Regions from separate parts of the Pseudoalteromonas sp. P1-26 genome, predicted to be linked through region 2. Evidence: predicted binding sites of a transcription regulator. Region 2 holds the regulator's gene; each other region holds the start of a gene.
What was found. The regulator sigma-54, encoded in region 2, starts transcription at its own class of promoters, with help from an activator protein. The targets are predictions, from matches to a motif close to GTTGGCACGNNNNTNGNNT.

Region 1 (11,093 bases), on a different contig from region 2:
CTGAAAAGTCGAAATAGGCGTGTATGGCGACGTAGTTTGCTCAGTACCATCCGCAGCAAACGGTTTTTCATCTAAAGTAGCATACACTTCCCACTCATTTTCATTACCAGTAGTTGTTGAATCAGTTTTCACAAAAAAGAATTGTAAAATATGTGGCTCACCTAATGAATCATACACTGTTGTTGATGTTGAGCTGTTATATGAAGCACTTGTCTCAGGATCAAACGGCGTCACTGACGGTGAAGTTGCTCGAGAGTCTAGATTAAAAGATGAATAAACATTCGTGGTTGCACGTGGTGAACCTGATGCATCAGGAATTTGTAGTGCAGAAGATGTACTTAAGCTAACAGAAGTGGTATCACCGGTTGCTTCATCAACAGGGAAACCTTGTAGATAGTTGCCATTAGCATCGACTACAAAGTTATCTTTATTTAATTTAAACGCACCTGCTCGGGTATATGTGAAGTCTTGTGCACCTAGGTCATTCGCCATTGCGAAATAACCTTCACCAGTGATCGCTAAGTCAAGTGAGTTATTTGTGAAAGATAACGAACCTTGGTGGAATTGTTGTGCCACCATTGTTGTTCTTACACCGTCACCATTTTTTGTTTTACCAGAACTAAATACTGATGATGCGTATACATCAGCGAACTCTGCACGAGACTCTTTAAAGCCCGTAGTATTAACGTTAGCAATGTTATTTGCGGTAACGTCTAAATCTTTTTGCGCGGCTGCTAAGCCTGTTAATGCAATATTGAAGCTCATAACTCACCTCTAACCTATCTCTTAGCCTAAGCTAACCCAAACCTTTTTTACTTATGCGATTTCAGCTATATCAGTTAGCCTAACCGCACCCTCTTTTGTATTTACGATAATGCCGCTTGCGCCATTAATATTGACACTTTCAATATTCTTAAAGGTCGCCATTGGCATACTGCTGTAGTCTCCATTTACAAAGCCTTCAGCACTGATGTCATATTCACCTTCAGGTAGCACATTGCCATCATTGTCTTTACCATCCCATTCAAAACGAAGTGCACCCGCTGACTGAGAACCTAATTCAATGGTACGCACTAACTGGCCTGATGAATCCGTTATTCTTAGCGTTAAAGATTCAACAGCGGTTTCTGCAACCACCGACCCTTTAGCTAGATTTTCGCCATCAAAATCAATGGTGTCAGACTCAAGTAACGCTTGCTTACCAACAAGAGTCGAAGCCTGTAACGCAGAATTTGATGTCATTGATGCAGTGAGTGAATCAAACTTCTCGTTTAAGTTTGAAATACCTTCAGCCATGGTAAAGTTCGTCATCTGCGCAATCATTTGATCGTTATCAGCAGGATTACTCGGATCCTGAAACGACAACTGCTGTGTTAACAACGAAAAGAAATCTTCCTGAGAAAGCGTGTTGTTGTCTTCTTCAGTTGTTTGCGTACTACTTTGATTCCAACGCAAACTATCCATATAGGATGATGATGCAGAGCTGATGTCGTTACTCATAACTTATCCTCGGTTACCGTTGTCCTAACAACAGTGTTTTACTTAACATTTGCTTAGCTGCATCAGCAACTTGCACATTTGTTTGGTAAGAGCGAGAGGCAGAAATCATATTTGCCATTTCTTCTACAACATTAACGTTAGGTTTGTAGATATAACCATTTTCATCCGCACTTGGGTGGTTCGGGTTATATTCAATTTGTAGAGGTTTATCACTCTCTACAATGCCTAACACTTTAACGCCAACAGAAGAGCCCTGAGGATTGCTTTGTGATGCTGACGCTTTAGTCAACTCTGCAGCAAAAACAGGGTGGCGCGCTCGATATGTCTGATCTTGACTAGAACTAATCGTATTTGCATTCGAGATATTACTGGCTGTGGTATTTAAGCGAACATTTTGCGCACTCATACCGGTTGCTGAAATATCAAAAACATTATACAAACTCATGATTAAGCTCCTTGACTACCGAGGGCTTTTTTAAGGCCTTTAATTTTACTACTCATAAATTGCAGGCTTGCCTGATACTCTAATGAGTTCTGTACATACAAGTTTCGTTCCACTTGTATATCGACTGAGTTACCATCACCTGTATCTGCTTGATTTGGCGTACGAAACATTTCTGCGCTGCCAACAAAACGACTGCCCCCGGCAATATGTTTAGCATCGGTTCTTACCATGCTATTGCCGCCTTGTTGGTTGCTTTTTGCCGCTTTTAATGCCGAGGCAAAATCGATATCTTTCGCTTTATAGCCCGGCGTATCAGCATTAGCGATATTTGTCGCTAATAACTCAGCGCGTTGTGAACGGATCAACATCGCATGAGGATGAACACCAAATGCTTTATCAAAACTGATAGCCATAACCATCTCCAAAAAATTGACTCTGTAGTGGTTAATGCAAAAGCTAAGCCAAAAATTTAGGAGTAATTTGATTTATATAAGAGACTGAAAAATAGGTAAATTTAGCAACCTAAGGACTAGGTTGCTAAGGAGAGTTTACTTTTTCTGATAGATGATACCTGGGTTACAACGAACCATATCAAAGCTATCACTTAAGCCCGCCATTGATTCTGACGCACCTAAAAACAGGTAACCTTTCGGGTTTAAAGCTTGAGCAAATTGAGAAATGATTTTAGCTTTTACTTCTGGTGAAAAGTAAATCAACACATTACGGCAAAATATGATGTCAAACTTGCCCATTAGGGCATATGAATCGAGTAAGTTTAAATGTCTAAAGCTGACCATTTTACGTATAGGGTCAACTACCTGAGCCATTCCATTACCGCTGTCCTTGAAGAACTTTTGACGACGCTCCATCGACAAGCCACGAGCGAGCGCCAGCGAGTCATACTCAGCATTCTTGCACATATCAAGCATGGTATTAGAGATATCAGTGCCAATAATTTGCGCACCCATCTTTAATACACCTGGGTTTTTAGATTGGAACTCGGCAACAGACATGGCAATTGAGTACGGCTCTTGTCCTGATGAACTTGCCGCTGACCATATTTTTAGTGGCCTACGCACATCTTTAAGTTCAGGAAATAGTTTTGTTTTCAATAACTCAAACGGATATTGGTCACGAAACCAAAGCGTTTCATTGGTTGTCATCGCATCAACGACAGCGGCACGAAGCTGCCTCTCATGAGGGCTTAGTGTTTTACTTACCAACTGTGATAAAGACTCAACATTAAAACGCGCCATAAGCGGCGCAAGGCGGCTTTTAACTAGATAAAGTTTATTATCGCCAAGCACAATGCCACATTGTTGCTCTAAAAAAGAGCGGAATTGATCGTATTCGCTTTGTTGTAAATGCTTATTTTCCAAAGTAATACCACCTATAAATAATTAATCACAATGAACCCACTTCTTCACAGCTGTCGCTAATTCATCTGGGTTAAATTTTGCAATAAAATCATCAGCACCCACTTTTTCGATCATTGCTTGGTTAAACACCCCACTTAAAGAGGTATGCAAGATCACATGCAAAGGTGATAATTTTGGATCTGCCTTAATTTCAGCGGTTAAGGTATAACCGTCCATTTCTGGCATTTCTACATCAGATATTAATAGACCAACACGTTCAGTAATATCATTTTGACAATCGAGCTGAGCAATCTCTCTTAAACGTAAAAGTGCTTCTTTTCCGTTTTTAGCTAGTTCAGTTTGTACACCTAGAGGTTCAAGCGCACGCTTGACTTGGTTTCGAGCTACTGCAGAGTCATCAGCAATAAAGACAATACGCTCACCCAAGTCACGCTGAATCTCACCTTCACCAACTACTTCAGCACTCACTTCAGTGTTAACTGGGCAAATTTCGTTTAATATCTTTTCTACATCGAGAATTTCAACTAATTCGTTTTCAATCTCAGTGACCGCAGTTAGGTAAGAATAACGTCCGGCTCCCGAAGGCGGCGGCATTATTTTTTCCCAGTTCATATTCACGATGCGTTCAACACCACCAACTAAAAACCCTTGCACTGAACGGTTGTACTCAGCAATGATGATAAAACTGTCTTTGATATTTTCAATTGCAGGGCCACCTACAGCCATCGATAAATCAATAACAGAGATAGTTTGACCACGGATATGCGCAACACCGCGAATGTACGCATTTGATTTAGGCATGTTAGTAAGTGGTGGACATTGCAGAACCTCTCTTACTTTAAACACGTTTATACCAAAGCGTTGTCGCCCTCTGAGTTTGAATAATAGTAATTCAAGGCGGTTTTGCCCAACCAACTGAGTACGCTGGTTAACTGAGTCTAAAATGCCTGCCATTTCAATCTCCTAAAGATAAACAATCAGAGCTGGAACAATAATTGCCTTCTTTGTGTTAAAGCTACATAAGGTTACAAAGCGTCTGTTTTTTGACGCAAAATATTTATACCTTGTTTTCAACCATAAGCATAGTCGAAACAATATGAGTTTGTTAAAAAAAAGCCGAAGATACAGTGTTTTTTATTTTCTTACTAGCCTGTTGTTTACAACACAACTACAGGCAGAAGTTTATAATACCGAGCAACTTCAACAAATCGCCATCGATTTTGTTAGCGAGCAGCTCCCTGATCTGGACACCACACCTCAAATTAGTGCTTTACCATTAGATAGTCGCATTCCTGAGAGGTTATGTGAGTCACCAATTAACAAAGAGTTACCAACAGAGCCTCCTTTTAATCGGCAGGTAACTGTACAACTTAAGTGCCAAGATTTAAATAGTTGGACCCAATACGTTCACGTGCGCATTATTGAGCTCGAACCTGTGGTTGTTGTTACCACTAATTTAGCCCGTGGAGAGGTCATTCGCCCTGAACATTTACGCCTCGAAATGAAGCCAAAGCAATTTGTTAGAACGCAATATGTTCAAGATGAGGCTATACTTATTGGCAGTCGCAGTAAGCGCAATTTACGTGACGGCACACCTATTGTTATGAGCCAAGTTTGTATGGTTTGTAAAGGCGATAATGTAACTATCTATGCTTCATTACGCGGGTTAAGAATTAAAACCACCGGAATTGCTCTAGAAGATGGTACGTTAGACGAATTAGTACGTGTAAAAAACAAAAAATCAGGTAAAGTATTAAATGCACGTGTGGATGGGGTCGAGTCTGTACAAGTAAATATTTAATTTTTTATATTTATGCTAAAGTATCCGCTGTGCCCGCCGATATAAAGGCATATGTTGGGTAATGTATAGGTCAAAATTATGGTAAGCAATGTCAATAATGGTCAACAACAGCCTTCTGTGTTGACAAATACCAAGCAAAAAAAGCTTGATTTACAAAAAGATAATGCTAATGCAGCCGCTGCAAAATCGGCCGCACCAAAAGCAAGTGCAGATTCTGTGAGCTTAACTCCTCAAGCTAAACAGCTAAAATCTTTGCAAGAAAAAGCAGAGCAATCATCTGGCTTTGATAGCAATAAAGTGGCTGAGCTGAAAAAAGCAATCAGTGAAGGTAAATACCAAATTGATGCTGAAAAGCTAGCAAAGAACATCGCTGCATTCGAGTTTGATGTCTATGGCTGATCATAATCATTTAATAGCTAGCAAATTAACACAACAAGTTTCGTGCTTGGAGTCTATTGCTGCGCTGTTAGATGATGAGTTGACAGCCATTGCTGCAAAGCGTGGCGACGGATTAAAGAGTATTGCCCAACAAAAAATCTCTTTGCTCCAACAAATTCAAACCATTGATAAAGAAGTGCAAAAGCTTGTTGCGCACAACGAATCGCAAGATGACGAAGTAAGTGCACTTATTAAGCAAGTAAATACTCTCCTAGCAAGCTGCAAAAAGAAAAACGATGTAAACGCTCACGCGGCCCATCAAGCACAGTTGAGTGTTAAGCAACTTAAAGATATTTTAATCGGCGCACCATCATCGATGACCTACGACCAAGGCGGTAGCGTGATTCAAGGCGATAAGAAAATCGTTCACAACTTGAAAGCCTAAATACTATTTCATTAAAAAAGCGCGATAACTAAGTTATCGCGCTTTTTTAATGCTTGCAGAATTTGCTGGGCTTATACAGCAAGCCAATACTAAGTTGCACCTAATAATACGTTACTTTTTTCACTTGGCGCGGTTTTACTTCGCCGATGTATAAATCGTGTACTCGCTTCATATCAAGCTGTAATTCAGTTGCGTAGGTATCCCCTACTGCATAGGTTTTAATAACCTGTGCACCTTTGATCACACCTTGTACTTGGCTTTGTAATTGATCATTATGAGCAATGCTGTTTTGCACTGTAGTGCCTGCGGAAATTCTTTGCCCGTAAACTTGCTCAGCAAGCTCGCGGTAAGCTTCAAGCTTTGAGGCTTTAATCGCAAGTAGAGTACGCTGCGATTCATTGCTACCTGGTTGAGCACTAATTGGCGCATAACCCACGGCTTTTAGCACTGGGTAGCTATCTGGCTCAATGTAAGTGTATTCTACATGTTTATCAAAAATACTACTGCAGCCGGTTAATGCTGCGCAGGCAACCAGCCCACCGAATAGAAGTGCTCGCATAATTTGCTTCCGCTTAAAACTCTTTGGCTACAAATATGCACGTTTAATGCCACTGTGGTACAGTCCTTGCTCATTTAGGTTATTCATTGGTTTTAATGCTAGGTGTCAGCATGAAAAATAAAACAATAGCCAGCTTAAAAGGCCTTGGCTTAGCCTTTACAATTTTGTTTTCTAACAATAGCTTAGCGCAGTGGTTTGAATCTACAGGCCATGCAGTTGTAAAAAATGGCGATACGAGCCAAGCCAAATCTGCCGCCATTAAAGACGCCATAACTCAAGCTTTAGTGTTTTCTGGCGCTCGAGTAAGCTCTGTACAGACACTAGTTGACGGGGTTTTGACGCAAGATCAGCTAAAAATAAGCAGCCATGGTGAAATCCAGAAAATAGAATTGATCAGCGAAGATCGCCATAACGACACCTATGCCATCACGCTTCGCCTCGATATTTTTGCTCAAGCAGAAGAATGCCCTGCAAACCAATACACCAAATTTATTGCCGTGACACAAAGCCAACTCGCCAATCGCGAGCAAGCGCGTATGGGCCAAATTTTTGACGTAAACAAAGCCATTAGTGAACACTTATATGCCAGCTTAAGTAATACGCAAATGGCAGCTAAACCGACAGCCTATTACAATATGCCGTTGCGAGTAGATCATTTTTTCACTCAGCAATACGATTACAGTAATGCGCTACTTGAAGAGATCACTAGCCGCAGTAACTCGCAATATGTATTACTGAGCCGTATTCGTGATTTATCGGTTAACCATAAGATCAATAACGATTATGCATTTTGGCAAGATGATAGTTTCAAGCGTGCATACAAAGTAGATTACGTCTTATTTGATGGCACCACTTACGAAAAGCTCTGGCAAAAAAGCTACCAAACAGAAGGTATTTGGCCGTATAAAAAGACTGAGATCATCGATGTATATAGCGACCGATTTTGGGCAACTGACTATGGCCAAGCTATTAGCGATATAAACCAAACCCTAACCTATGACTTACAAGCAGCCATGGCCTGCTTACCCACCCAAGGTAAAATACTGCATATCGAAAACGACAGACTAATCATCAACTTGGGTAAGGCGCATGGGCTTGAGCAAGGGCAAATTTTAAATATAGCCCATCATAATTACCTAACGGATGCACAGGGTAATAAACTCCCGCACAAAATCACCACACTTAATCAAATAAAAGTGACTCAGCTTTATCAGCAATCAGCGGTTGCCATGAGTATAGATAAGCAACCACTGCCTAACATTCAAATTAACGATATTGTTGAATTAGCTGCTAGTGAGTAAATGAGCTTGTAGGCCTTCATGAGCATTTAGCCAGTTAGCTAATTGCTCAACACCAGCTATATGTGGGTAGTGCTTACGAGTTGCAATGACAACTTGGCGTTGCTGGTTTGGTGTTATAGCTAAATACTTCACTCCTTCACGTGGTGTACATGCAAGCTTAGGAACAAAGGTTACCCCATCATCCATTGCCACCAGCGCGAGTAAGGTTTCAATACTGTTACCTTTATATTGATTCGAGACTTCAACCCCAGCTGAAAAGCAAAATTGCTCAGCTTGCTCCTTAAAGCAATGCCCTTCGTTTAACATTAATAAGTCACATTCATGTAATTGAGCTAAGGCAACTTCAGTATGTTGTGCTAAAGCGTGTTGCTCAGAAACCGCAACTAAAAAGTCTTCTTTATAAAGCGGTGACACATGATAAGGCGCTAAATCGGCAACATCAGCAACAATTGCAATATCAATCTCACCATTATCAAGGGCCACCAGCGTTTGCGCTGTTTGCATTTCTATAAATGAAAACTGGGTTTCACTAAATGCCTGCTTCATAGAAGTTAAGAGTGTTGGCAGTAAATAAGGTGCAATGGTAGGAATAATACCGACATTGATTTTACCCTTTAGTGGGTCATGTGAGCTGGCAGCTATTTCTTTAAGCACTTGGGTTTGATCTAGGATCAGTGTGATCTGCTTAAGAAGTTGTTCACCTTGCACAGTCAACGTGACTTGCTTTGTTGAACGGTCAAAAATAACAACTCCCAGCTCTTGTTCAAGCTTTTTAACTTGCCCGCTTAATGTCGGTTGGCTGACATAGCAAGCATCAGCTGCTTTTCTGAAGTGCTTATATTGTGCAACCGCTTTAACGTATTCAAAGTCTTTTAAATTCATATTACACCACCAATAGCTTTTACCTATCATACTAATACAAACAAACGATTGGAGCTATCATAAATTAAATCGCATAATGGCACTCAACAAATCAAGAGGAATCAAAACAATGTTAAACAATATCGAAGGCCAAAAAGTACCAAACGTTACATTCGCAACACGTGTAGACGAGCAGTGGAAATCAATGACCACTGACGAAATTTTTAAAGGTAAAACAGTTGTGCTATTTGCATTACCAGGTGCATTTACACCAACATGTTCATCAACTCACTTGCCACGTTATAACGAGCTTGCGGCTGTATTTAAACAAAACGGTGTTGATGAAATTGTATGTATTTCTGTAAACGATACCTTCGTAATGAATGCATGGGCACAAAACCAAGAAGCGCAAAATATCACTTTATTGCCAGACGGCAACGGCGAATTTACCGACGGCATGGGTATGCTAGTCGATAAAAACGACTTAGGTTTTGGTAAGCGCAGTTGGCGTTATTCTATGCTGGTAAAAGACGGCGTTATCGAAAAAATGTTTATCGAGCCACAAAAGCCTGGCGACCCGTTTGAAGTATCTGATGCAGATACCATGCTCGAATACATTAACCCAGCACAGGTAAAACCAGAATCAGTGAGTATTATTACCAAGCCTAATTGTCCGTTCTGTACAAAAGCTAAAGCGTTACTAGAGACGAAAGGTTATGTGTACGAAGAAATCGTATTAGGTCAACACGCTTCATTAACTAGTTTAAAAGCGATTTCTGGTCGTGAGACAGTGCCGCAAGTATTCATAGGCGGTGAGCACATTGGTGGCTCTGACGATTTAGAAAAACACTTTGCATAATTTTCAAGTTGGGGCTGCTAATTGCAGCCCTTTATTACTTTAAAACCTCAAACCATTGATTAAGTTATAAATTATATAACTGGTCTGCTCTCGCCATCACCCGTATTTATATTCAAAATACCAACATCTTAGTTACCAATTTGTTACATAAAGCAAAGAATGAATCTAAAATGTCTGCAGCTACATTTACTTAAACCGTAACGAAATTAAGATGATTTAATTGGAATATACAATGAAAAAACTAACACAAGGATTGCTCCTTTCCTTGCTATGTTTCGGTGGCCAAGCTCATGCTGCGTCAACTGGTACTATCGATTTACTCACCCATCCTGTTGGCATTATATGCCTTGTTATTTTTATCTTTGCTTATGTGCTCGTCATACTCGAAGAAAAAATTCACTTACGCAAATCAAAACCCGTATTGGTTGCAGCCGGGATTATTTGGACCCTTATTGCTTGGCAGTACAGTGCACAAAACTTATCTGATCTTAGCACCGACGCATTTCGTCACGCCTTGTTAGAGTTTTCGGAGTTAATGCTATTTTTGCTCGTTGCGATGACCTATATCAACGCCCTAGAAGAGCGTCGTTTATTTGATGGCCTAAGAAGCTGGCTGGTTGCTAGAGGCTTTAGCTACAAGCAATTATTTTGGATAAGCGGTGTACTGGCATTTTGTATTTCACCTGTAGCCGATAACTTAACTACTGCCCTACTTTTATGTGCAGTGGTAATGAAGGTAGCAGCAAATGATAACCGCTTCATTGCTATGTCGTGCGTCAATATTGTAATAGCCGCAAATGCCGGTGGCGCATTCAGCCCGTTTGGTGACATCACGACACTGATGGTTTGGCAAGCCGATGTTGTTGCCTTTACCGAGTTTTTTGTTTTATTCCTACCAGCTTTAGTCAGCTATATTATTCCTGCATTTGTTATGTCTTTATTTATCAATAACCGTCACCCGGATACGGCCGATGAAGATATTGAACTTAAACGCGGTGCGCTTCGCATATTGTGCTTATTCTTACTGACAATACTCACCGCGGTGGTGTTAAAAACCGCCTTTGGTTTACCACCGGTTGTGGGCATGATGATGGGTCTTGGCTATTTACAGTTTTTTGGTTACTTCTTACGCGTGACACTCCCCGGCTCTCTTGCCAGAAAGCGCGCCATGGCAGAGCGTGAAGGTGACAAAGAGCGCTTATCTCGCTTAGGTAACGTTGTTCCTTTTGATGTATTTAGCCGTGTATCGAGAGCCGAGTGGGACACGCTCTTGTTCTTCTATGGCATCGTTATTTGTGTTGGAGGCTTAGGGTTTATCGGCTACTTAGCGCTGCTTTCTGACTTACTTTATAACAACTGGTCTGCTACCGGTGCGAACATTATTCTTGGTTTAATGTCAGCGGTAGTCGATAACATTCCAGTGATGTTTGCAGTGTTACAAATGATGCCTGATATGTCGCACGGTCAATGGCTGCTTATTACGCTAACAGCAGGAATTGGTGGCAGCCTGTTATCAATTGGCTCTGCGGCAGGAGTTGCACTAATGGGTCAAGCGCGAGGGATCT
Region 2 (11,093 bases):
ATGGTCCATTGTCTAAGATGATGAAGCCGGGCATGGGAGCTTACGATAAGTTTAAAGAGCTATTTGATAAATACTCAAAAGAAGCGGGTAAAAAGCAGTATTTGATCCCGTATTTTATTTCTGCTCACCCAGGAACGAAAGACGAAGACATGGTGAACATGGCGTTGTGGTTAAAGTCTAATGACTTTAAGCTTGATCAAGTGCAAAACTTTTATCCATCGCCGATGGCCAATGCAACCACGATTTATCACACTGAGATGAACTCGCTGCGTAATATTAAGAACAATACTGAGCAAGTGCCTGTTCCAAAAGGCGCACGCCAGCGTCGCTTACACAAAGCGATTTTACGTTACCACGATCCTGCTGGTTGGCCGATGATCCGTGAAGCACTAAGAAAAATGGGCAAAGCGAATCTAATCGGTAAAGGACCGAACTGTTTGGTACCTGAAGAAGGTCGTAACGAGAAAGCTGCTAGAGGAAAGGGCGGTAAAGGCCGTGCGGCACTGACTCGTCACACCGGTTTTAGCCAGTTTAAAAAGGCCAATACCAAACCTCGAGTAGGTAAAAATAAGCAGCGCGCAAAGTAAATAGATATAAATACGGCCCTTTAAGGGCCGTTTTTATTTATACCAATTCGCTTAACTAAGTATTATTGCGAATTGGTATTAGATCAATAACCAAGTTGCAGTGCCTAAAAAGGCAAAGATACCAACAATATCAGTGACGGTTGTCAGCACTACGCTCCCTGCAAGGGCTGGGTCAATTTTCATTTTCTTAAGAATTAATGGAATGCTCGCACCCGCAATACCAGCGGCAACAAGATTCATAAACATTGCAAAGGCCAGCACTGCGCCGAGTTTAAAGTCCCACTGCCATAGGGCAACCACACCAGCAATTAATATCGACCAAATAATGCCATTCAGTGCGCCAATCGCTAACTCCTTAAGTAATAAGAAGCGTTGGTTGGTTTGGTTGATATGACCAACCGCTATACCACGAATAACCAGAGTTAGGGTTTGGCTACCCGCAACACCCCCCATTGAAGGGACGATACCATTGAGTACCGCTAAAATAGGCAAGATTGCTAAGGTGTTTTCGAAAAAGCTTGCCACAATTGCTGCTAACAATGCGGTTAATAAGTTAACCCCAAGCCAAATAGAGCGACGCTGCGAACTTTTTAGCACTGGCGCAAAGGTATCTTCTTCGTCGTCAAGACCAGCGAGGCTTAGCATGCTGTGCTCTGCATCTTCACGGATTACGTCAACGATATCATCAATAGTAATACGACCAAGCAAGTGAGCGTTATCATCCACAACAGGCGCTGAAATCCAGTTGTGACGCTCGAACAGTTGCGCTACATCACTTTCATCCATAGAGATTAGGATTGACTCACAGTCTTCATCCATTAAATCACGAACAATTTTATCTGAAGGACTGGTCAGCAATGTAGTTAATGAAAGCGCGCCTAAAAAGCAGTTATGCTTATCAACTACATATAAGTCATCGGTACCCTCTGGTAGCTCACCTCGTAAGCGTAAATAGCGCAGTACAACATCGAGAGTAACGTCAGGACGAATGGTGACCGTATCGCTGTTCATCAAGGCACCGGCTGAGCGCTCTTGATAAGAAAGTGCTTGAGTTGCTCTCTCTCTATCTTGCGAATCCATGGCACTGACAACGTCTTGATATACGGTATCAGGAAGACTACGTAAAACCTCACCTAAGTCATCGTCGTCCATATCTTCAGTGGCAGCAGCAATGTGCTCAGGCTCCATCTGGGCAATAATGCCAAGACGTACATCTTCAGAGAGTTCTTCTAGAACATCACCACGGACATCTGGATCAACCAGCTGCCAAAGCATACGACGAATTTTATGGGGAGAAGATTCAAGTAAAAGGGCTGTATCACAAGGTGCCGTTTTGGCTAACATACCGCGCACTTGAACAAATTGACCACTATTGAGTGACTTGGTCACTTGTTTGAGTTGTTGTAGTGGGTAATCTTGTTCAAAGGCTTCTGGCATTGGCGTCCTTACAACTGAAAAAAGTTTAAATAGGCTAAGCAAATACAGCATAGTTGCTTTGTAGTGTATTTGCAGAGATATCGTCGCACTGCGATAAATTTATTAAGAGTTTTGTAATTTAGAAAAGCGAGCGATATAAAAGTAGGATATTTAAAGGGAATTTTAAATATCCGAATTAAGTTTACCGTAAACCTTGAAGTCTTAGCAAATGCTATTCTTGCTCGTGGAAGCGTTGTGCAATTAATTCGCCGATTGCCGTTAATGCAGCATCGGCGTCAGGGCCTTCGCACACAACGCGAACTTCTTTACCCTGACTACTTTCAAGTAGCATTAATGCTAACACGCTGTCGCCTTCAGCTTCTTTATCATCTTGATAAAGCGTAATTTTGGCATCAAATTGCAGTGCTAATTGCGCTAAAACAGTAGCAGCACGAGCATGTAAGCCAAGTTTGTTTTGAATTAAAAAGGTATCTTCAGCGTGCATTGTTGGTGCCTAATTAAATGTCTTGTTCGCGGTGGCGAATTTTTACATTAGCATGGCTTTTGGCAAAGCTCTCACCAATTGTTTGCGCTAAGTAAACAGAGCGATGCTGGCCGCCGGTGCAACCAATAGCAATGGTCAGGTAACTGCGGTTATTACGCTCTAAATGTGGCAACCAAGTTTGCACAAAGGTTTGTATTTGCCAAGTGAACTTTTGCACTATGCTGTGGCTAGCTAGGTAATCTTTTACTGGTTGATCAAGGCCAGTTAGTGGCTTTAAATCAGGTTCCCAGTGTGGGTTAGGTAAAAAGCGTGCATCAAAAACGTAGTCAGCTTCTTTTGGAATACCATGCTTAAAGCCAAACGACATAAAAGTAATAATTAGCTTTTTATCTTTTTTACCTAAAATCTTTTCGCGAATTGATTCTGCTAACTGATGAACACTCAGATCAGTGGTATCAATCATAAAGTCAGCGCGAGTGATCAACACATCAAGCAGGATTTTTTCTTGTTTAATGGCCAGATCAAGCGGCAAAGAATCAATAGATAGTGGATGCAAGCGGCGTGTTTCTGAAAAGCGTTTGATCAGAGTTTGGTCATCACTGTCTAAATAGAATAGTGTTGGGTTTGCGAAACCTGGCAGGTACTCAAGAATATCATTAAATTCTTGCTGCTCTTTCGGTAAGTTACGTACGTCGATACTGACCGCTATTTTATCGTAGTTATCAGACACACTACGTACGAGCGAAGGCAGTAAATTAACCGGAATATTATCAACGCAATAATAGCCTAAGTCTTCAAGTACTCGTAAAGCGACCGATTTACCTGAGCCTGAGCGACCGCTGATAATTATTAATTCCATTTATGCCTCTGCTGATATGACCTGAAACAGTTGCTGATCGGTAGTAGCACTACGCAGCTGTTTACAAAATTCTTTATCTTTAAGTCTATCAGCAATTGTTGATAAGGTCTTTAGGTGAAGCTGACAGTCACCATCTGGTACGATGAGTGCCACAAAAATATCAACTGGACGATTATCAATTGCATCAAAATTAATAGGGGATTCACTCACTATCACAAATGCATGAGGCTCATCTGCGCCGCTCATTCGGCCATGTGGAATAGCAATACCTCGGCCAATGCCGGTGCTACCTAGTTTTTCTCGGTTGAGTAAAGCATCTAGGATATCTTGTTGCGATAAATGAGGAAGCTGCTGGTGGGCCAGTTCGCTGATATATTCAAGAATTCTTTTTTTGCTATTAAAAAGGACCGCAGCTTTGCTGCAGTCCTGGTTAGTAAGTGAACTTAGTTTCATAATTTAATGTCGAGCTAATTTCTCTTTGTGTTTAATGACTTGGCGATCAAGTTTATCGATCAGTGAGTCAATGGCTGCGTACATATCTTGATGTTCTGTAGAAGCGAATAATTCGCCTCCGTTTACATGTAAAGTTGCTTCTGCTTTTTGGCTTAATTTTTCTACATCTAGAATGACATGAACATTATTAATATGGTCAAAATGCCTTTCTAGTTTTGCAAACTTGGTGTTTACATAGTCTCTTAATGAATCTGTGATTTCTACATGACGACCAGTTAAATTTAGTTGCATAAGCATTTTTCCTTCTATGTAAAACGTCTAAATCAGACTCTTACGCTGATTAGACGGAGGTATTGCTAGAGACTCACGATATTTTGCAATTGTACGTCTAGCTACTTTAATTCCTTGCTCAGCCAATATATCTGCAATTTTGCTATCACTCAATGGTTTAGCTGAGTTTTCTGCAGCGACTAACTTCTTGATTAAAGCGCGTATTGCTGTAGAAGAACACTCACCACCATTTTCGGTGCTGACATGGCTTGAGAAGAAATATTTCAACTCAAAAATACCCCGTGGGGTATGCATATATTTTTGCGTTGTTACCCGTGAAATCGTCGATTCATGCATTTCGACCATTTCAGCAACATCATTTAGCACCATCGGCTTCATTGCCTCAGGGCCATGCTCAAAGAAAGCTTGTTGTTGTTGAACGATACAGTTGGTCACCTTTAATAGCGTATCGTTACGGCTTTCTAAGCTCTTAATAAACCACTTTGCTTCTTGTAAGTGAGAGCGAATAAATTGGCTGTCGCTACTTGATTTAACAGAGCGAGACATAGCTGCATATTGGCTGTTCACTCTAATCTTTGGCATACAATCTGGGTTTAACTCGACTACCCAGCGGCCTTTCACTTTTTTCACTGATACATCAGGTATAACGTACTCAGATTCTTCGCGTACTATGCTATCCGCAGGCTTAGGATTTAAGCTGTGGATGAGCGTCATCACTTCTTTAAGCTCGTTTTCTTTAAGCTTAGTCTTTTTCATCAAAGTTCGATAGTCGCGACTCGCTAATAATTCGATATGCTCAGATAAAACCATTTTAGTTTCAGCTAAATATGGCGTATCGGCATCGAATTGGCGTAGCTGAATGCACAGACATTCTTGTAAACTGCGCGCGCCAATACCCACAGGATCAAATAACTGAATTCTTTTTAAGACCGCTTCGACTTCATCAAGTTCGATTTCTTCTTCATCGTTATTTTGATTAAAGCTTTCGACGATATCTTCACAGCTTACCGTTAAAATACCTGAATCATCGATAGCTTCTACAATTGCGACAGCAATCGCTTCATCAGTAGGGCTAAATGGCGTGAGCTGTAATTGCCACATTAGGTATTCGTGAAGAGTTTCGGTTGATGCACCTTGATAGATAGACTCATCTTCAGGCATTGGCCCTGATGATGTTGAAGGGGCGGCACTCATGTACTCATCCCAAGTAACATCCATGGCTAAGTCATCGCTTACGGTGTCTTTATTGAGAGCATCACTACTTTCTTGCTCGTACTCGCTAGGTGCTTCTTCGGCAGACGCGCTGACTTGCACATCGTCAGACTCCGCTTTTTGCTCATTCTTGCCGGTGCTTTCTTCATTGTAATCCGCTTCTTCCACTTCAAGTAGGGGATTACTATCAAGCGCTTCTTGAATTTCTTGCTGGAGATCCAATGTACTGAGCTGCAACAAACGAATAGCTTGTTGCAGTTGTGGAGTCATTGTAAGTTGCTGGCCCATGCGCAGCTGTAATGATTGCCTCATGTATCCCTAACAATCCTTTTAAAGTTATCGATAACTGTGCAAACACAGTTAAGTCATTATCGATTTATTGTCATTGTTATTAGTCTAGCAGATGCTCTAGTCGCTGGCGTAATGGTTACAGCCTGAATTGCTCGCCTAGATATACATCGCGTACAGTTTGGTCTGCTAATACGTGCTCAGGTGTGCCTGATGCAATTAGCTCCCCATGAGAAACAATGTAGGCTTTTTCACAAACATCAAGGGTTTCTCGAACATTATGGTCAGTAATTAGTACACCGATACCACGATTTTTTAGGTGCTCAATAATTTTCTTTATATCTAACACTGAAATCGGATCAACACCAGCAAAAGGCTCATCTAAAAGAATAAATTTAGGATTAGCGGCTAATGCACGGGCAATTTCAACGCGGCGGCGTTCACCACCTGACAGCGCCATACCTTGGCTATCGCGAATGTGTTGGATGCTGAATTCATCGAGTAAGCTATTTAGTGTTTCTTCGCGACCTGCTTTGTTTAGATCTTTGCGGGTTTCTAAAATAGCCATCAAGTTTTGGTAAACCGTTAACTTTCGAAAAATTGACGATTCTTGTGGCAGATAGCCGATACCTAAGCGGGCACGATTGTGCATTGGCAAAAGGGTAATATCGTTATCATCAATGCTGATTTTACCTTTGTCGCTTGGAACTAGGCCTACAATCATATAGAAGGTGGTGGTTTTACCCGCACCATTTGGGCCAAGCAAGCCAACAATGCTGCCCGCTTCAACTTCAAGACCGACATTTTTAACCACTTGGCGGCCTTTATAGCTCTTAGCTAAAAGCTCTGCTTTTAATGTACTCATGGTTGGCCTTTATTGTCTTTTTTATTTTCAACAGGCACTAAAATAGTGTGTACACGATCTGTTGAGTTTTCGTCTTTTTCAGCACTGATCAGCTGCTGTGCCATATCATAGGTAATGCTTTTTGCTGTCACTTTTTGACCAGCTTGAGTAACTTCAGCTTCACCATTTAAGGTTAAGAAGCGTTTTGCAACATCATAACGAACTTCTTCGGCGCTGGCGCTCATCACGGTGCCATCAGTTTGCTTTTCTTCGAAGTAAGCAGGCTTACCTGTGGCAATAATTAACTCTACTGTACCCTCGGTGTCACCGCCGTGTGCTTCAAGGCGTTCAGCGGTAATACGACGATTACCATGCACGATCTCTACGTTACCTTCAAATATGCCAACGCCATCTTTTAGTTTACCTACTTGGCGATCTGAGCTAATGCTAATTTGAGCGCCTGTTTGCTCGGCAGCTGCGCCCGAAAAGGCAATCAATAAGCTTGGGATCAGGAGTAATTTCTTCAGTTTATTGGTCATAGTATATGGTTCGTGTATGGTTAGTTAACTCAACAATTTCGGTTTTTAAATCGGCTTTTAAGCCTTTACCGGTAATCTTTAAATTCGGTCCTGTTAGTGTCACAGGTTGCTTAGAAAACATGGTCATTTTATCAATATCGACATTAATGTTTTCTGCTTTTATATCTTCAATCATGCCGTTGTGGGTTAAGTTTTTAGCAACTACATCCCCTTCAAAAATCAGCTGATCGTTTTCATACAATGTGGCTTCTTTGGCTTTTACTTGCCAAACATGCTGGTCGCCATAAATAGTAAAAATAGGTTGCTCAAAAAAGGTAAACCCTAATTGTTGATACAACTCCATTTTAGCAGCAGCCACTTTATGACTAATTTTGCCTTGCTCATCATACGCTGTTTGCTTTAACGCCACAGCAGTGTAATCAGGTGTTGCGATGATCTCGTCTTCACTAGTTATTGTGTCTGTTGATTGGTTAAAGTACGGGTACCATAACCACACCATGCAACAAACAAAAACAATACTCAGTAAAATACGGGCTATATTCATGCGCTGGTTCCATCGCTAGTTAACGGCTTACCGTTTTCTAACATGAGTAAATCAGTTAATTCACGCACAGCTCCAAAGCCACCTGGTAATAATGTGGTGTAATGAGCCAGCTTTTTAATCAGTGGGTGTGCGTCGTTTACAGCAACAGCAAACCCTACTTTTTCCATTACTGGTAAGTCTGGACCATCATCACCAATATAGGCAATTTGTTCATCAGTCAGCCCCAGTTTATCTTTTAACTCTTGATAAGCAATCAGCTTATCTTCTTGTCCCTGATAAATGTGCTGAACTGTTAGGCTAGTCATTCGCTGCTGAACTATTTGTGAATGGCGGCCAGTAATCACAGCCACTTCAAAGCCACTATTAATGAGCGCTTTAATACCAAAGCCATCTTTAGTATTAAATGCTTTAAGCTCTTCGCCATCATTACCTAAATAAATTCGGCCATCAGAAAAAACACCATCTATATCACAGATTAGCAATTTTACTTTTTGTGCGCGCTGACTCACATCAGGGCTAAGAGGCTGGTATAGCTCGGCGAATGTCATTGCTTAAAGAACTCCTGCTTTTAATAGGTCTTGCATATTAAGGGCACCAATTGGCGTATTACTTTGATCTACCACAATTAAACCATTGATACGTTTACGTTCCATAATATTTAAAGCTTCAGCTGCAAGCATATCAGGGCGAGCAGTTGTACATGAACGAGTCATCACTTGGCTAATTGCCGTGTTATGGATATCGGTGCGCTGTTCTAAAATACGGCGTAAGTCACCATCAGTGAATAATCCGACTAACTTTTCATCTGCACCAATCACCGCGGTCATACCAAGGCCCTTGGCTGACATTTCGATTAGTGCGTCTTTAATGCTTTGGGTTTCGCGAACGATTGGCGTGGCGTCGCCTGCGTGCATCACATCATCTAATATAAGCAATAAACGTTTACCTAAGCTGCCACCCGGGTGCGAAAGCGCAAAATCATCGGCTGTGAAACCACGGGTTTCAAGTAACGCAACCGCTATTGCATCACCCATAACCAAGGTCGCTGTGGTACTTGCAGTTGGCGCAAGGCCTAATGGACATGCCTCTTGGCTTACTTTAATGCACACATGTACATCAGACAGTTTTGCCATGGTTGAGTCTGGGTTGCCTGTTAGTGAAATCATTTTTGCGCCAATGCGCTTGATAACAGGAATAATGCTAAGTACTTCGCTGGTTTCGCCTGAGTTCGAAATACACATCACCACATCATCACGGGTGATCATGCCTAAATCACCGTGGCTTGCTTCGCCAGGATGAACAAAAAATGCCGGTGTGCCAGTACTTGCAAGGGTCGCCGCAATTTTATTACCAACGTGGCCAGACTTGCCCATACCAATCACAATAATACGACCTGTACATTGGAACATTAATTGGCAAGCGTTATCGAAATCTTGATTTATATATTGCTCAATTTCTTGTAAAGCTTGTGCTTCAATTTCGAGTACGCGCTTACCCTGCGCGATAAAGCTAGGTTGTGTCATTAATTATCCTACTTGGCTGAAAATATAGCCCTGATATGCAATAAATGCGATTAACAAGAAGCAACCTTCTACTCTATTGATACGACGAGCACCTTTAAAGTTCAATGACATGGCAATCAATACAATCGTTGCTGCAATCATGATAAGTGCATCGCGGTTTGCCGCAGAAGGGTCAATAATTGATGGGTTGATAATACCCGCAAGTGGTAATACGGCGAGTAAATTGAAAATGTTTGAGCCAACGATATTCCCGAGCGCTAAATCGTCTTCGTTCTTTAATACCCCAGCAATACAGGCCGCCAGCTCTGGTAGGCTGGTACCAATAGCAATTATGGTTAAACCTATTACAAGGTCTGATAGACCAAAATATTTCGCAATATCAACGGCTGATTCAACTAAAAAGTGTGAACTAATTGGTAATAAAATCATGCCGATGACTAACCAAAATACGGCAGATTTGGTACTGACATCATTCGGAACATCTTCACATGCTTCGCTGACAAATGGGTCATCTTGGTTTTTAGCACGCAGAGAAACAATAACTAAACCACCAATAAACACAGCAAAAGCAATCATCAAGGCAATGCCTTCAGCGAACGAAAAATAGTTATCTGAGAACACATACCAAGCGGCTACTGAGATTAACAGTACCAGCGGCATTTCGCGTTTAAGTGTCATTGAAGATACTGAAAGAGGGCGTAGTAAAGCTGTGACACCAAGTACAAGTAAGATGTTAGTAATGTTAGAACCGACCGCATTACCTACCGCAGTATCTGTTTTATCAGCAAGTGCTGCCGACGCAGATACCATCATTTCAGGGGCTGATGAGCCCATAGCAACAACGGTTAAACCAATGATTAGGGTGGGGATCCCCATATTTTTTGCGAGTGCAGCCGCCCCATAAACAAACCGATCGGCACTCCAAACGAGTGCAGCAAAACCAATAATTAAAATGACAAAAGAAGTCACCATTGTGATACGCCAACATTACTTATACAGATGACTGCAAATAGTAACAAAAGCGAACCTGAAAGTATAAGTAAAAGAATGGGCTGGCGAGCATAAAGCGTGCTTAGCAAGGAAACTAAATTTCAGGTTTCGTTAAGCTCTTTGCAGCTAGCTTTAGAATTTATTGATAGAAAATATTACAAAATTTTACGATTTGTTTTTTCCATCTTGACTAAAAAACCCTTAAAATGGCAAAACTAGTGAAAAACGTTATGGAGAGCGACTTGTCGCAATCAATAGTAGAAATCAAGGATGTAACCTTTTCACGGGGCGATAGAATCATATATAAAAATATGAGTTTTAACATTCCGAAAGGCAAGATTACCGCTATCATGGGACCAAGCGGCATTGGTAAAACCACCATGTTGCGCTTAATTGGCGGTCAGCTTAAACCTGATTCTGGTGACATTTTATTTGAAGGCAACAGCATTCCTGGCATGACTCGCAAGGAACTTTATGCTGCCCGCACCAAAATGAGTATGCTGTTTCAAAGTGGCGCTTTATTTACCGATATGTCAGTGTTTGACAATATCGCCTTTCCTTTGCGCGAACATACTCAACTCAGCGAAGATTTAATCCGTCTTGTCGTTTTAATGAAATTACAAGCTGTCGGCTTACGTGGTGCACAAGACTTAATGCCGTCTGAGCTTTCTGGTGGTATGGCTCGCCGAGCTGCTTTAGCGCGTTCAATTGCTCTTGATCCAGAGCTTATCATGTACGATGAGCCATTTGCTGGCCAAGATCCTATCTCTATGGGTGTGTTAGTTAAGCTAATTAAATCACTGAATGAGGTGCTAGGTTTATCATCACTTATCGTGACCCATGATGTAACAGAGGTTATGAGCATTGCTGATCACGTGATCATCATTGCTGATCAAGGGGTGATAGGCGAAGGTTCACCAGAGCAAATGCAAAACCATGAATCTGAGCTTGTGCAACAGTTCTTAAATGGTTTATCGGATGGTCCTGTACCATTCCATTTCCCAGCTCCTGCGTATGATGATGAATTACTAGGAGTGCATAA
Region 3 (11,093 bases), on a different contig from region 2:
CTGCCCGATTACATTGTTATAATTCGCTATGAATTCATCTACGAGCTTAGTGACACTTTCACGATCAACTTGAACTGATAACTTTGCAGTTTCACCATCGACGCTTTCTCTTTTAGCTGTAATAGTCATGTCTTGAACAGCATCTTTAAACGTGTTGGTATCATTAGTAATAGTAATACCATCAACTTTTATCGAAGCGTCTTGAGCTTCATCACCAGATGCAATTGCAATACCACCAGCAGTAACACCATCGTTAGCAAGTGTCGAAACATTATCAAGTTCAGCAGTATCATTCGTAATTACTAAATCATTGCCAGTACCTGTAACAGATGAGGTTAGGACAAGCTTAGACTCTGTACCTGTATTTATAATATTGGCAGTTACGCCAAAGTTGTCATCTGAATCATTTATGGCATCGCGCAACTCAGCAAGAGTTGCACCTGCATCTAAGGTAATATCAAAATTTTTATCGCCTGCTGCAAACGATAAAGTACCACCTGATGCCGTAACCACATCATCAGTGGATGCAAAGAGGCCATCATTAGATGTTGCTCTACTACCTTGAGCAAGTTCTAATACTTCAATGTTGAAATCCCCAGGAGAAATATCTGAAGTTGGTGTTACTGATATCAGATCACCATCATCACTGGTAGGCTGTTTGATAGTTGCAGTTCTTTTGTTAAAGTTATCTGGATCAGCTAACTTCTCGATAGTGTCTTGCAACTTAGAAAGAGCAGATTTAATTTCACCTATCGCTGAAAGCTCTACCTGTAAAGACTCTTCTTTTGCAACAAATGCGTTCATTTTAGGAGTGTTTTCAGCACTTACGGTTGCTGAGATAATGCTCTCAAGATCTAAGCCAGAGCCAATTCCAGCTGAAGTAATTAACGGCATTTTAACCTCCTGAAAAATATTACACTTTTATGCTGAATGATTAAATAGCATACCTTTACTAGTTAATTTATCGGCAAATTCATCCAAAGCTTTAGCCACTTCTCGAAACTCTTCTGTGGGTATCTCACGGATCACCTCTTCACTTTCTTTATCGAGCACTTTAATGATCGGTGGTTCACCTAGCTCATCAAACTCAAAAATTAAGTTTGTCGAAGTTACCGGTATATATTTATTAAGCTTCTCGAGGTTTTCTTTTACCTCAGCAATCATATCTTGCTTTTCTTGACGCTTCTTGCTTGAAACTTCATCAATATTAACAGGTTCCCTACTAGCAATTTCTGTGCCTTTATTAAGCTTCTCTTCATCTAACACTGATTTTACAGAAACACTGTTTGAAGTATTAACATTATCTGAAGCCCTAGCTGCGGAATTAATATCTATCATTTCTCTCTCCAGCTGTTATCTGTTAAATTATAAGCCACTGTACTGAAAATTTCCTCTGTACAGTGACTTAAAACTTAGACTACCCTAGTAACGAAAGAGCTACTTGTGGGCGCTGATTTGCTTGACTTAAGATAGAGCTACTTGCTTGTTGTAAGATTTGCATCTTAGTCAAGTTAGCAGTTTCTGTTGCAAAGTCAGTATCTTGAATACGCGAACGTGCAGCTGTTAGGTTTTCAGCTATATTTGATTGATTTCGGATTGTTGATTGGAAACGATTTTGAACCGCACCTAATTCAGCGCGCTTTTTATCAACAACAGCGATCATTGCATCCATACCAGCTAATACTTGCTGCGCATTAACTTGTGAAGATACGCTAATAGTTGTTGCACCGAATGCAGAAAAGCCAACTGTTGCTGCGGTTAAACCTGTACCAACATCACTAATACCAGCAGCTAATGTTGACATGCCTTTTCCTGTCACACCTGAAGCAACTTGAGCGATGCCTGACATAGTAAAACCACCATTAGCAGTTAGTGAATTTGCTGTACCACCAACATTTTTCATGCTAAAGCTAATTGTTTGAACTGCATCAGCACCAACTTGGAAACTGGCATTATAAGTTCCATCAAGAAGGTTTTGACCACCGAACGTTGTATCTTCAGCCACTCGATTAACTTCTGAAGCTAATGATCGAATTTCTTCTTGAAGTGCTAAACGGTCTTCATCAGTATTCGAACCATTCGACGCTTGTTGTGCAAGCGTACGAATACGTTGGAACATTGATGTTACTTCGTCTAGTGCACCCTCAGCTGTTTGCGCAAGAGAAATACCATCGTTCGCATTTCGGTTACCTTGATTAAGGCCGTTAACTTGTCCTGTTAAACGGTTAGCGATTTGCATACCCGCAGCATCGTCTTTCGCACTATTAATGCGTAAGCCAGATGATAATCGCTGGAATGAAGTGTCTAAGGAGTTGCCAGATTTCATCAACTGACGCTGTGCGTTCAAAGAACTCACATTAGTATTTACATAGATAGCCATGTTAGCCTCCGCTTTATCATTTAATAGCTAAACAGCGGGATACCCCTACCCTGCTATTTAACCGACATAGAGTCCTAGATTGATAGTTCTCTAAATCAGTTATCGTCTGATAAAGCGAAAGCTTTAGCTTTATTTGTAAATTTTTTAACTATTTTTTAAATTTTAACCTTGTAATAAGCTTAATGCCGCTTGAGGTCTTTGATTTGCTTGACCTAAAATTGTTTGGCTTGCTTGCTGTAAAATTTGGTTTTTAGTCAAATTAGCCGTTTCAGCTGCGAAATCAGCATCTTTAATTCGTGATTTAGCAGCCGATAAGTTTTCTGAAATATTCGCTTGGTTACGAATAGTCGATTGAAAACGGTTTTGTACAGCACCCAATTCAGCACGCTTTTTATCTACTACAGCAATCATAGAATCCATAGCTGCGAGCACTTGCTGAGCATTTACTTGAGAAGATACACTTATTCCGCTTGCAGTAATATTGCTAAAACCTGCTGTAGCTGCGGTTAATCCAGTGCCTATATCACTAATACCTGCAACCAATGTAGACATTCCTTTTCCGCTCACGCCTGAAGCAATACCAGCTATACCCGACATAGTGAAACCACTATTTGCAGTTAGTGAGTTAGCTGTACTTCCAACATTTTTCATACTAAAGCCGATAGTCTGAACGGCATCAGCACCAATTTGAAAACTAGCGGAGTAACTCCCATCAAGTAAGTTTTGGCCACCAAATGTGGTATCTGCAGCAATACGGTTTACTTCAGCAGATAACTGACGAATCTCTTCTTGGAGAGCAAGTCTGTCTTCATCCGTATTTGAACCGTTTGCTGCTTGTTGTGCAAGGGTTCTAATTCGCTGAAAACTTGAAGTAATTTCTTCTAATGCCCCTTCAGCTGTTTGCGCAAGTGAAATACCATCGTTCGCATTTCGGTTACCTTGATTCAAACCTAGAATTTGTGATTGTAAACGGTCAGAAATTTGTAAACCGGCAGCATCATCAGCTGCGCTATTAATACGTAGGCCTGAAGATAGACGTTTAAACGAAGTATCTAAATCTGTACCTGTTCTATCCAACTGTCTTTGTGCATTTAATGCACTAACATTAGTATTTACATATAAAGCCATAATAAACTCTCTTCTTATCTGTCAAAGTAAAGTCACTTATTAAAAAGTGAATTTGACAAAGTGACCCTTACAGCGGCAAATCTAAGTCGCCTGGGGCAAAATACTGCCACTTTGCTGATTAGTTAATTAACTTGAAGTAATGAGAGCAATTAATAGGCCAACTATTAATTAAGATTAAAAAAGGAATAAAAAGGCTCCATTTAGGAGCCTTAAGAGAGATAAGTTTAAGAGTGGGTTTAATAACACAAATTATGGCATAATCTGTGCTTTATGTTTTATGTTCTTACAAATGTTAGAACACTACTGTCAGGATTTTGAGCGCCTCCGCTTTATAATCCTATCTTAGCGCCTTTGTTAATACCCCATTAGACAAAGGCGCTTTTCTTTAAGTCAAAGTTTTGACTTCACTTTGACTCAAATTCCCAACTATTAACCTAGTAAGCTTAATGCCGCTTGAGGACGTTGGTTAGCTTGACTCAAGATTGTTTGGCTAGCTTGTTGTAAGATTTGCATCTTAGTTAGGTTAGCTGTTTCAGTCGCGAAATCTGTATCTTTAATACGAGATTGAGCTGCACTTAAGTTTTCAGAGATATTAGCTTGGTTACGAATCGTTGACTGGAAACGATTTTGAACCGCACCTAGCTCTGCACGCTTTTTATCAACTACCGCAATCATAGCATCCATACCAGCCAAGATTTGTTGTGCATTAACCTGAGAAGACACACTGATTGTAGTTGCGCCGAAAGCTGAGAAACCAACAGTTGCAGCAGTCAAACCTGTACCTACATCACTAATTCCTGCAGCAAGAGTGGACATACCTTTACCTGTCACACCAGAAGCAACACCAGCAATACCTGACATAGTAAAACCACCGTTAGCAGAAAGCGTATTAGCTGTACCACCAACATCCTTCATGCTGAAGCCAATTGTTTGAACAGCATCAGCACCCACTTGGAAACTTGCTGAGTAAGAACCGTCAAGTAAATTTTGGCCACCGAAAGTAGTATCTTCAGCAACTCGGTTTACTTCTGATGCTAAAGAACGAATTTCTTCTTGAAGTGCCAAACGATCTTCATCAGTGTTTGAACCATTCGACGCTTGTTGCGCAAGGGTACGTATACGTTGGAACATTGACGTTACTTCGTCTAGTGCACCTTCAGCTGTTTGCGCTAAAGAGATACCGTCGTTCGCGTTACGGTTACCTTGATTAAGACCGTTAATTTGCGATGTTAAACGGTCAGAAATTTGTAGACCAGCCGCATCGTCAGCAGCGCTGTTGATACGGAAACCAGATGATAAACGCTTGAATGAAGTGTCAAGTGAGTTACCAGAATTCATTAATTGTCTTTGAGCGTTTAATGAACTAACATTTGTATTTACATAAAGTGCCATGATATTTCTCCCGAAGTAAACTTATCATTTACTCTCAAACTTACTCTAATTAAGCGGTAACTGTTGTTTGTTACTCTGCTTGGTTAATTAAGTTATCGGTCCGCTCAAAAAATCCTTTAGTGAATTTTTAAACAATTTTTAAAATTTTATTTAATGCACTGTATTTAAAAGAGAAATATTTTAGCTTTTTAACTAAACATGGCATCTGGTTACCTTGAAAGCCGCTATCACGATGTTTTACTAAAGATATAAATACTAAAAAGAGTGCTCTAAAAACGCTTTTAAAGTGTGAAGCTTAAGGAAGGTTTTGTAGGTTAAGTTTATTAAATAAGCTTAACCTACATAAATTATAAGTAATCAAATAATGAGAGGTTAGCCAAACGGCCAAATGTTGCCTGTGCAGCTTGCAGTGATGTTTCTTGTTTGGTGAGTTCAGTAATCGCTTCAGCCATATCAAGCTCAACAAGCTCAGCTTTTGCAGCTTTATTGCTAGTATCTAAGTCACCGTTTGATTGTTCGATTTTCTTGGCCGTATTTAAGCGACCACCCAAACCGGCCTGAACAAGTGAAACCTGATTTTTGGCATTATCGAGTTGTACGATGGCATCAGCTAAAACTTGATCAAACTCTTCTTGAGTTAAATCAGGATTGGTTAGTCCTGCTATCAGGTCATCCAAAGTATTTAACGCATTCTCTTTTTGTGGTGCTTCAAGGTCAACATCAACTTGGCCATTTGCAACAGGTGAAACAGAAATCTCCATACCTTGATATTCAATTTTACCGTTTTCAAAACTACCGCTGTCAATCGTTACACCAGCTTGCTGCACAACAAATGTATTAGGTGTGCCTGTGGTAGTAATAAAGCTTAGTGTATTGGCATTTGCGGCTGCGGCAGGGTCTGCGTTGTAATTTGCCTGATGGAATTTATCGAAATCAGCTTGCTCAGTAACATAAATTTTTGAGCTTGTGATACCGCCTGACACAGTGCCGTCGTTTGATGCCACATTTAGTCGAGCATTTACTTTTTCGAATGTATCAAAACCATTGTCACTTGATTTGATTTCTACACCTTCAGCCACTTTGATTTTGTGTTGCCCCTGATCGCCACCATATTCATAGCGACCAGAAGTACTATTAAAGGTGTAAGACGGAGTATTATCTTGGTAACCCGAAAAGATAAATTTACCGTCTTCGGTCTTTGCATTCATCAAATCAAGTACCGTACTTTGCAATGCTTTAACTTCTTCAGCAATACCTTCACGGTCGATATCACTATACGCACCATTACCAGCTTGAATAGATAAAGTATAAGCAGACTCAAGCGCACCTTTAATATTTTGCAGCACACTTTCTTCTGTTGTTAGGCGGCTATTCAGCATTGTAATGTTTTTTGTGAACTGTTCATTACCCTGAATGCGATCTGTATAAAGTAGTGCGCGAGCCGTAGCCGAAGGATCGTCAGCAGCAGTCAATACACGCTTTTGAGTATTAACCTGCTCTTGCGCTTTGTTTACATTTTGCTGTGAGTTAAGAATAGAGTTAAGGTTATTCTTATACATCATGTTATTTGAAATACGCATAATTACCTCGCCGCACTTAATAAGGTGTCAAAAATAGTACGTGCTGTTGAAAGGACCTGTGCTGATGCTGCATACGATTGTTGAAAGCGCAGTAAGTTTGCCGCTTCTTCATCAAGGTTTACACCTGATAGCGATTCATACCAAGCTTCAGACTGATCAGCCAATGCTGTAAAGGCCGCACCATTGGTTTGGGCTTGACTAGTCACTACACCAATATCAGTGACAATGCCTGAATAGGCTTGATTAAACGTTTTATGATTATCGGCTGTACTACTTGCTTCAACATTTTGACGCACTAGCTCACCATTTTGTAAATCGGCCAATAGCAAACCATTACGGTTATCATCAAAACCACCTGTGTTAAACTCTACTGTGAAGGTGTCACCTGTTGCAGGTGATCCTTCAATATTAAAGTCAAAGCCGTAGGTATCGTAAGGCGCCCCTGCTTGAGCAAGAATATTCTCAGCAGGTGGTGTAATGGTAAACGTCGATGTACCGTTACCATCTGTAATTTGATACTCGTTAGCATTCGCCGTTTTCACGAGTGTGATATCGCCATTCGCCAAACTCGGTGGGGGACCCACGGTAATACCCGTTGAGTTGTCAATATCGGACACTGTGCCAGCAGAAATACTTGCATCACTGGTATTATTGATATCGTTCGCAGTTCGAATAGGTGATGCTAACGCTAAATCTTCAGGACGTTCAGTTGCAAGCTCTAAGCTAGTTGCAGCCTGAGAGTTCAACTTAACCATAAATTGGTCACCAGTATTTGCAGCACCTGATACGTTGAGCTGTAAACCAAACGCTTCACCACCCGTAATAGTTGATGAGTCAATCACACCGGCAGTCACATTCGCTGTAGATGCGGTGCCAATGGGTTCACCTTTATTATCAATTGCCTGAATCTCAACAGTGGTTGCGCTTGTATAGGTCACAATAAAATCACTTGCTGGCAATTCGCTGCCTTTACCAGGTTCAAGGGTTGCCGTCATTGTTGATGTGCCCGTATTCGCTTGATAACCAAACGCATCTACCGTTGGAATAGCAAAAATATCGCCACCAATTTCACCATTAGCGTCCATACCTAAGCTATTTTGTTGGTTAAAGGCATCGGCTAATGCTAAGCCCATTTGACCAAGTTGGTTTTGCGCTGGAACTAAAATATCGTCACGAAATGCCAGTAAGCCACCAATTTTGCCTTTCAATTTACTCACATCAACTTCAAGCGGCACGGCTTTGCCACCGTTTATATCAAGTTTTAATTCTTTAAAGTTCGGATCAGGATCGCCACTGAATGAAAACAGGTTAAATGTGCCACTTTGCATGACAAGTGCTTGACCAGAGCCTAAATACACTTGTTTCTCGCCGTTATTACCATCGAGTGTTTCAATATCAATCAGCTCAGATAGATCACGAATTGCTTTATCACGTTCATTATATAAACCACTTGATACTGACTCACGATCAGTACCATGAACCGAAGCAATCTTGGTATTTAAATCACTGATATTTTGGATCAGGTTATTTGCTTCATCTGAAAAGATTTCTAGCTGCTCATTTACTACTGCTTTTTGGTCAACCACAATGCTCGATAACCTGTCCATTTGATCAATCAAATTTTGTGCATCCGTCATGACCAGTGAACGAGCTACTGTTGATGACGGTTGATTTAAGCTTTCTTGTACATTGTTAAAAAACGAATTTACGCTCGTTGATAAGCTGTTTGACTCTTCTGAAAACAAGCTATCTACACGGCTTGCTTCAGTTACAAACTGATCAAAAAACGCTTTATTAGAGGTATCTCTATTTAATTGCTTTTGTGCAAATTCATTTAGTAAGCGATACGTTTCACCACGGCCGACTTGGTTATCGATCATGGTTGTGAACTCAGTACGCTCACGCACATAGCCCTCGGTATTAACGTTGGCGATGTTTTTACTGGTGGTTTGTAAAAGCTCAGAGTTAGCTCTTACACCGGCATTTGCTATGTCATATAAGCTAAATGACATGAGGGTCTACTCCTTAACGTACCAATGAAGCAGCGACGCTTTGAAGCTCAACGCGCTTCAATACCTGCTTAATTTTATCGGCATAATTTGGATCAGTTGCATAGCCTGCTTTTTGTAACGAATCTAAAAAGGCTGCAGGCTCTGCGGTATTATTAAGTGCTTCTTGATAACGTGGGTTTTCATTTAAAAAATCCACAAAGTCGTTCACACTGTCTTTAATCGATTGATAAGAGCGAAAACTTGCTTGCTTTTTAACTGGCACACCTTGTTCAAACTCAAGCGTGACTTTGCTTGCTTTATCACCTTGCCAGCTCCTATCCGATTTAATATTGAATAAGTTGTTACTACTTGTGCCATCAGCTTTACTGATGATGTGTTTACCCCAGCCCGTTTCAAGGGCTGCTTGAGCAACCATCACAGCTGGGTTTAAGCCAATTTTTTCAGCCGCATTTTTAGCGTGCTCCCAAACAGAGCTAATGAAAGACTCAGCATCTTCAAAGCGGTTTTCTGATTGCTCGTTCGCTGATGTATCCTCGACAGCTTGTGGTTTAGCCTTAGCCTCAGTAGTGCTATTAAGGACACCGTTTGCGCGTTTATCACTATCAAAGTCAGCCGTCGTTCTTAGTACAGAACCTGGTGTAAACTCTTTACCATCTGGCGAGAGCTGCTGAACAATCAAGTCAGCTAGGCCGAGCGAACCATTTGATGAAAGCTCAACCGACATTTGTTGGTCATGCATCTCTTCAAAAAATTTAACGCCGCTTGAATTAAATGGGCTGTCTTTATCTTCAAACGCTTCATTTGCTTTGCGCATGCTTTTAAGCAGCATCTGAGTGAAGATAGATTCAAATTGTGCCGCCGCTTTTTTCAGCGCCTCTTTTGACGCATCGCTAGAGGCATCACTTTTTAAGGCATTTTGACGTAATGAGTCTAAGTTGCCTAAATCAAAAAAGTTTTGCTTGTCGAGATGATTTGTATCCATCAGCTTTTTGACACAATAGTTAATAATGAAAATTAAAATGCAAAAATTGCGCCAATAAAAAACTTTATAAATGAATGGCTAATAACTGATACAGGAATGGAGTAACTTCAGAGCCAAGATTTTGGCTGATGTTTGTGTGCTAAATGATTTAAGAAATACTAAAACAAAAAACGCGCTCGAAAGCGCGTTTTAATTTAAATGATAACCAGTTGCCCGTTTATCGCCCCCGCTTCTTTTAAAGCTTCAAGGATTGCCATTAAATCACCCGGTGCGGCCCCAACTTCATTGATTGCACGCACGAGATCATCAAGATTAACACCTGGATTAAATACAAAAGCACGTGAATCATCTTCGTTCACATCAATAATACTTTGATTGGTAACGGTAGTTTCACCATCACTTAAAGCATTTGGCTGTGACACATTTTGCTGCTCAGCAATGGTGACCGTTAAACCACCATGTGTAATCGCCGCTGGCTGTAGCTTCACGTTTTTGCCAATCACTATTGTGCCTGTGCGAGAGTTCACAATAATTTTTGCTGCTGTGTCTGCTGGCTTAAACTCTAAGTTTTCAAGTGTCGACAAATAAGCAACACGTTGAGAAGCATCACGCGGTGCTAACACTCGTACTGAAGCTGCATCGATTGCCTGAGCGCTGTCAGGACCCACTAAATCATTAATCGTTTGCTCTAAGCGTTTAGCCGTTGTGAAATCAGGACGATTTAAATTAAAGGTAATGTAGTCACCTTGCATAAACGGGCTCTTAATAGCACGCTCTACAATGGCACCGTTTGGAATACGACCCACTGTGGGTGTGTTAATAATTACACGGCTACCGTCTGCCCCTTCAGCACCTAGACCACCTACGACTAAGCTGCCTTGTGCAATCGCATAGGTATTGCCATCAACCCCTTTTAGGAAGGTTTGTAATAAAGTACCGCCACGTAAACTACCCGCACTACCAATAGACGAAACCGTAATATCAATGGTTTGACCGGGTTTTCTGAATGCCGGTAACTCTGCATGCACAGCCACAGCGGCAACATTTTTAATCTTAGGTTTTAAGCTATCAGGTAAGGTAATACCAAAGCCATTTAACATGGCTTTAAAGCTTTGTTGGGTAAATCGGCTTTGCTCACCTGTGCCAGGCAAACCGACAACCAAACCATAACCCACTAATTGGTTTGCGCGCACGCCCTCAACCATAGATACATCTTTGACTCGCTCAGCCTGTGCAGAAAACTGCAGGCTAATTAAGCAAAGAGCGATGATGTATTTAAACCCATTCATGACTTTATTCCTCTAAAATGGGAAAAGCGAACTACTAAAGAAACGAGACAGCCAACCTGCACTTTGCGTTTCTTGAATTTGCCCTTTACCTGAGTATTGAATTCGCGCATTAGCAATACGGTTTGATGTGACCGTGTTATCTGCTTGAACATCTTCAGGACGAACTAAACCTTCAAGGCGAATAAATTCTTCACCGGTATTCAAAGTGAGCCATTTTTCACCGCGAATAACCAAATTTCCGTTCGGTAGAACACGCATCACATTGACAGATATATCACCAAATAAGCTATTTGATTGGTTAGACTTTGAATCACCTTTAAACGATGCCCC

Region 1: the regulator sigma-54 is predicted to act here: its motif matches at 2,393-2,411, upstream of flgB (flagellar basal body rod protein FlgB).
Region 3: the regulator sigma-54 is predicted to act here: its motif matches at 9,512-9,530, upstream of flgJ (flagellar assembly peptidoglycan hydrolase FlgJ).

The regions. Positions count from the first base shown of each region.
Region 1 covers NZ_LKDX01000002.1:147,083-158,175, reverse strand. The annotation lists gene flgE (flagellar hook protein FlgE) at 1-765, opposite strand, end outside; gene AN394_RS02080 (flagellar hook assembly protein FlgD) at 817-1,500, opposite strand; gene flgC (flagellar basal body rod protein FlgC) at 1,514-1,945, opposite strand; gene flgB (flagellar basal body rod protein FlgB) at 1,948-2,358, opposite strand; gene AN394_RS02065 (protein-glutamate O-methyltransferase CheR) at 2,494-3,324, opposite strand; gene AN394_RS02060 (chemotaxis protein) at 3,346-4,278, opposite strand; gene flgA (flagellar basal body P-ring formation chaperone FlgA) at 4,421-5,125, shown strand; gene flgM (flagellar biosynthesis anti-sigma factor FlgM) at 5,204-5,524, shown strand; gene flgN (flagellar protein FlgN) at 5,517-5,948, shown strand; gene AN394_RS02040 (LPP20 family lipoprotein) at 6,049-6,507, opposite strand; gene AN394_RS02035 (flagellar assembly protein FlgT) at 6,618-7,808, shown strand; gene AN394_RS02030 (LysR substrate-binding domain-containing protein) at 7,791-8,690, opposite strand; gene AN394_RS02025 (glutathione peroxidase) at 8,800-9,528, shown strand; gene nhaD (sodium:proton antiporter NhaD) at 9,761-11,093, shown strand, end outside.
Region 2 covers NZ_LKDX01000003.1:157,079-168,171, reverse strand. The annotation lists gene AN394_RS03480 (YgiQ family radical SAM protein) at 1-587, shown strand, start outside; gene mgtE (magnesium transporter) at 666-2,024, opposite strand; gene AN394_RS03470 (HPr family phosphocarrier protein) at 2,236-2,508, opposite strand; gene rapZ (RNase adapter RapZ) at 2,522-3,367, opposite strand; gene ptsN (PTS IIA-like nitrogen regulatory protein PtsN) at 3,368-3,820, opposite strand; gene hpf (ribosome hibernation promoting factor) at 3,824-4,111, opposite strand; gene AN394_RS03450 (RNA polymerase factor sigma-54) at 4,139-5,635, opposite strand; gene lptB (LPS export ABC transporter ATP-binding protein) at 5,751-6,476, opposite strand; gene lptA (lipopolysaccharide transport periplasmic protein LptA) at 6,473-6,994, opposite strand; gene lptC (LPS export ABC transporter periplasmic protein LptC) at 6,984-7,538, opposite strand; gene kdsC (3-deoxy-manno-octulosonate-8-phosphatase KdsC) at 7,535-8,086, opposite strand; gene AN394_RS03425 (KpsF/GutQ family sugar-phosphate isomerase) at 8,090-9,061, opposite strand; gene AN394_RS03420 (calcium/sodium antiporter) at 9,065-10,033, opposite strand; gene AN394_RS03415 (ATP-binding cassette domain-containing protein) at 10,282-11,093, shown strand, end outside; gene mlaE (lipid asymmetry maintenance ABC transporter permease subunit MlaE) at 11,093-11,093, shown strand, end outside.
Region 3 covers NZ_LKDX01000002.1:160,895-171,987, reverse strand. The annotation lists gene fliD (flagellar filament capping protein FliD) at 1-894, opposite strand, end outside; gene AN394_RS02140 (flagellar protein FlaG) at 922-1,338, opposite strand; gene AN394_RS02135 (flagellin) at 1,418-2,380, opposite strand; gene AN394_RS02130 (flagellin) at 2,543-3,508, opposite strand; gene AN394_RS02125 (flagellin) at 3,938-4,900, opposite strand; gene flgL (flagellar hook-associated protein FlgL) at 5,248-6,480, opposite strand; gene flgK (flagellar hook-associated protein FlgK) at 6,483-8,492, opposite strand; gene flgJ (flagellar assembly peptidoglycan hydrolase FlgJ) at 8,506-9,474, opposite strand; gene AN394_RS02105 (flagellar basal body P-ring protein FlgI) at 9,669-10,763, opposite strand; gene flgH (flagellar basal body L-ring protein FlgH) at 10,776-11,093, opposite strand, start outside.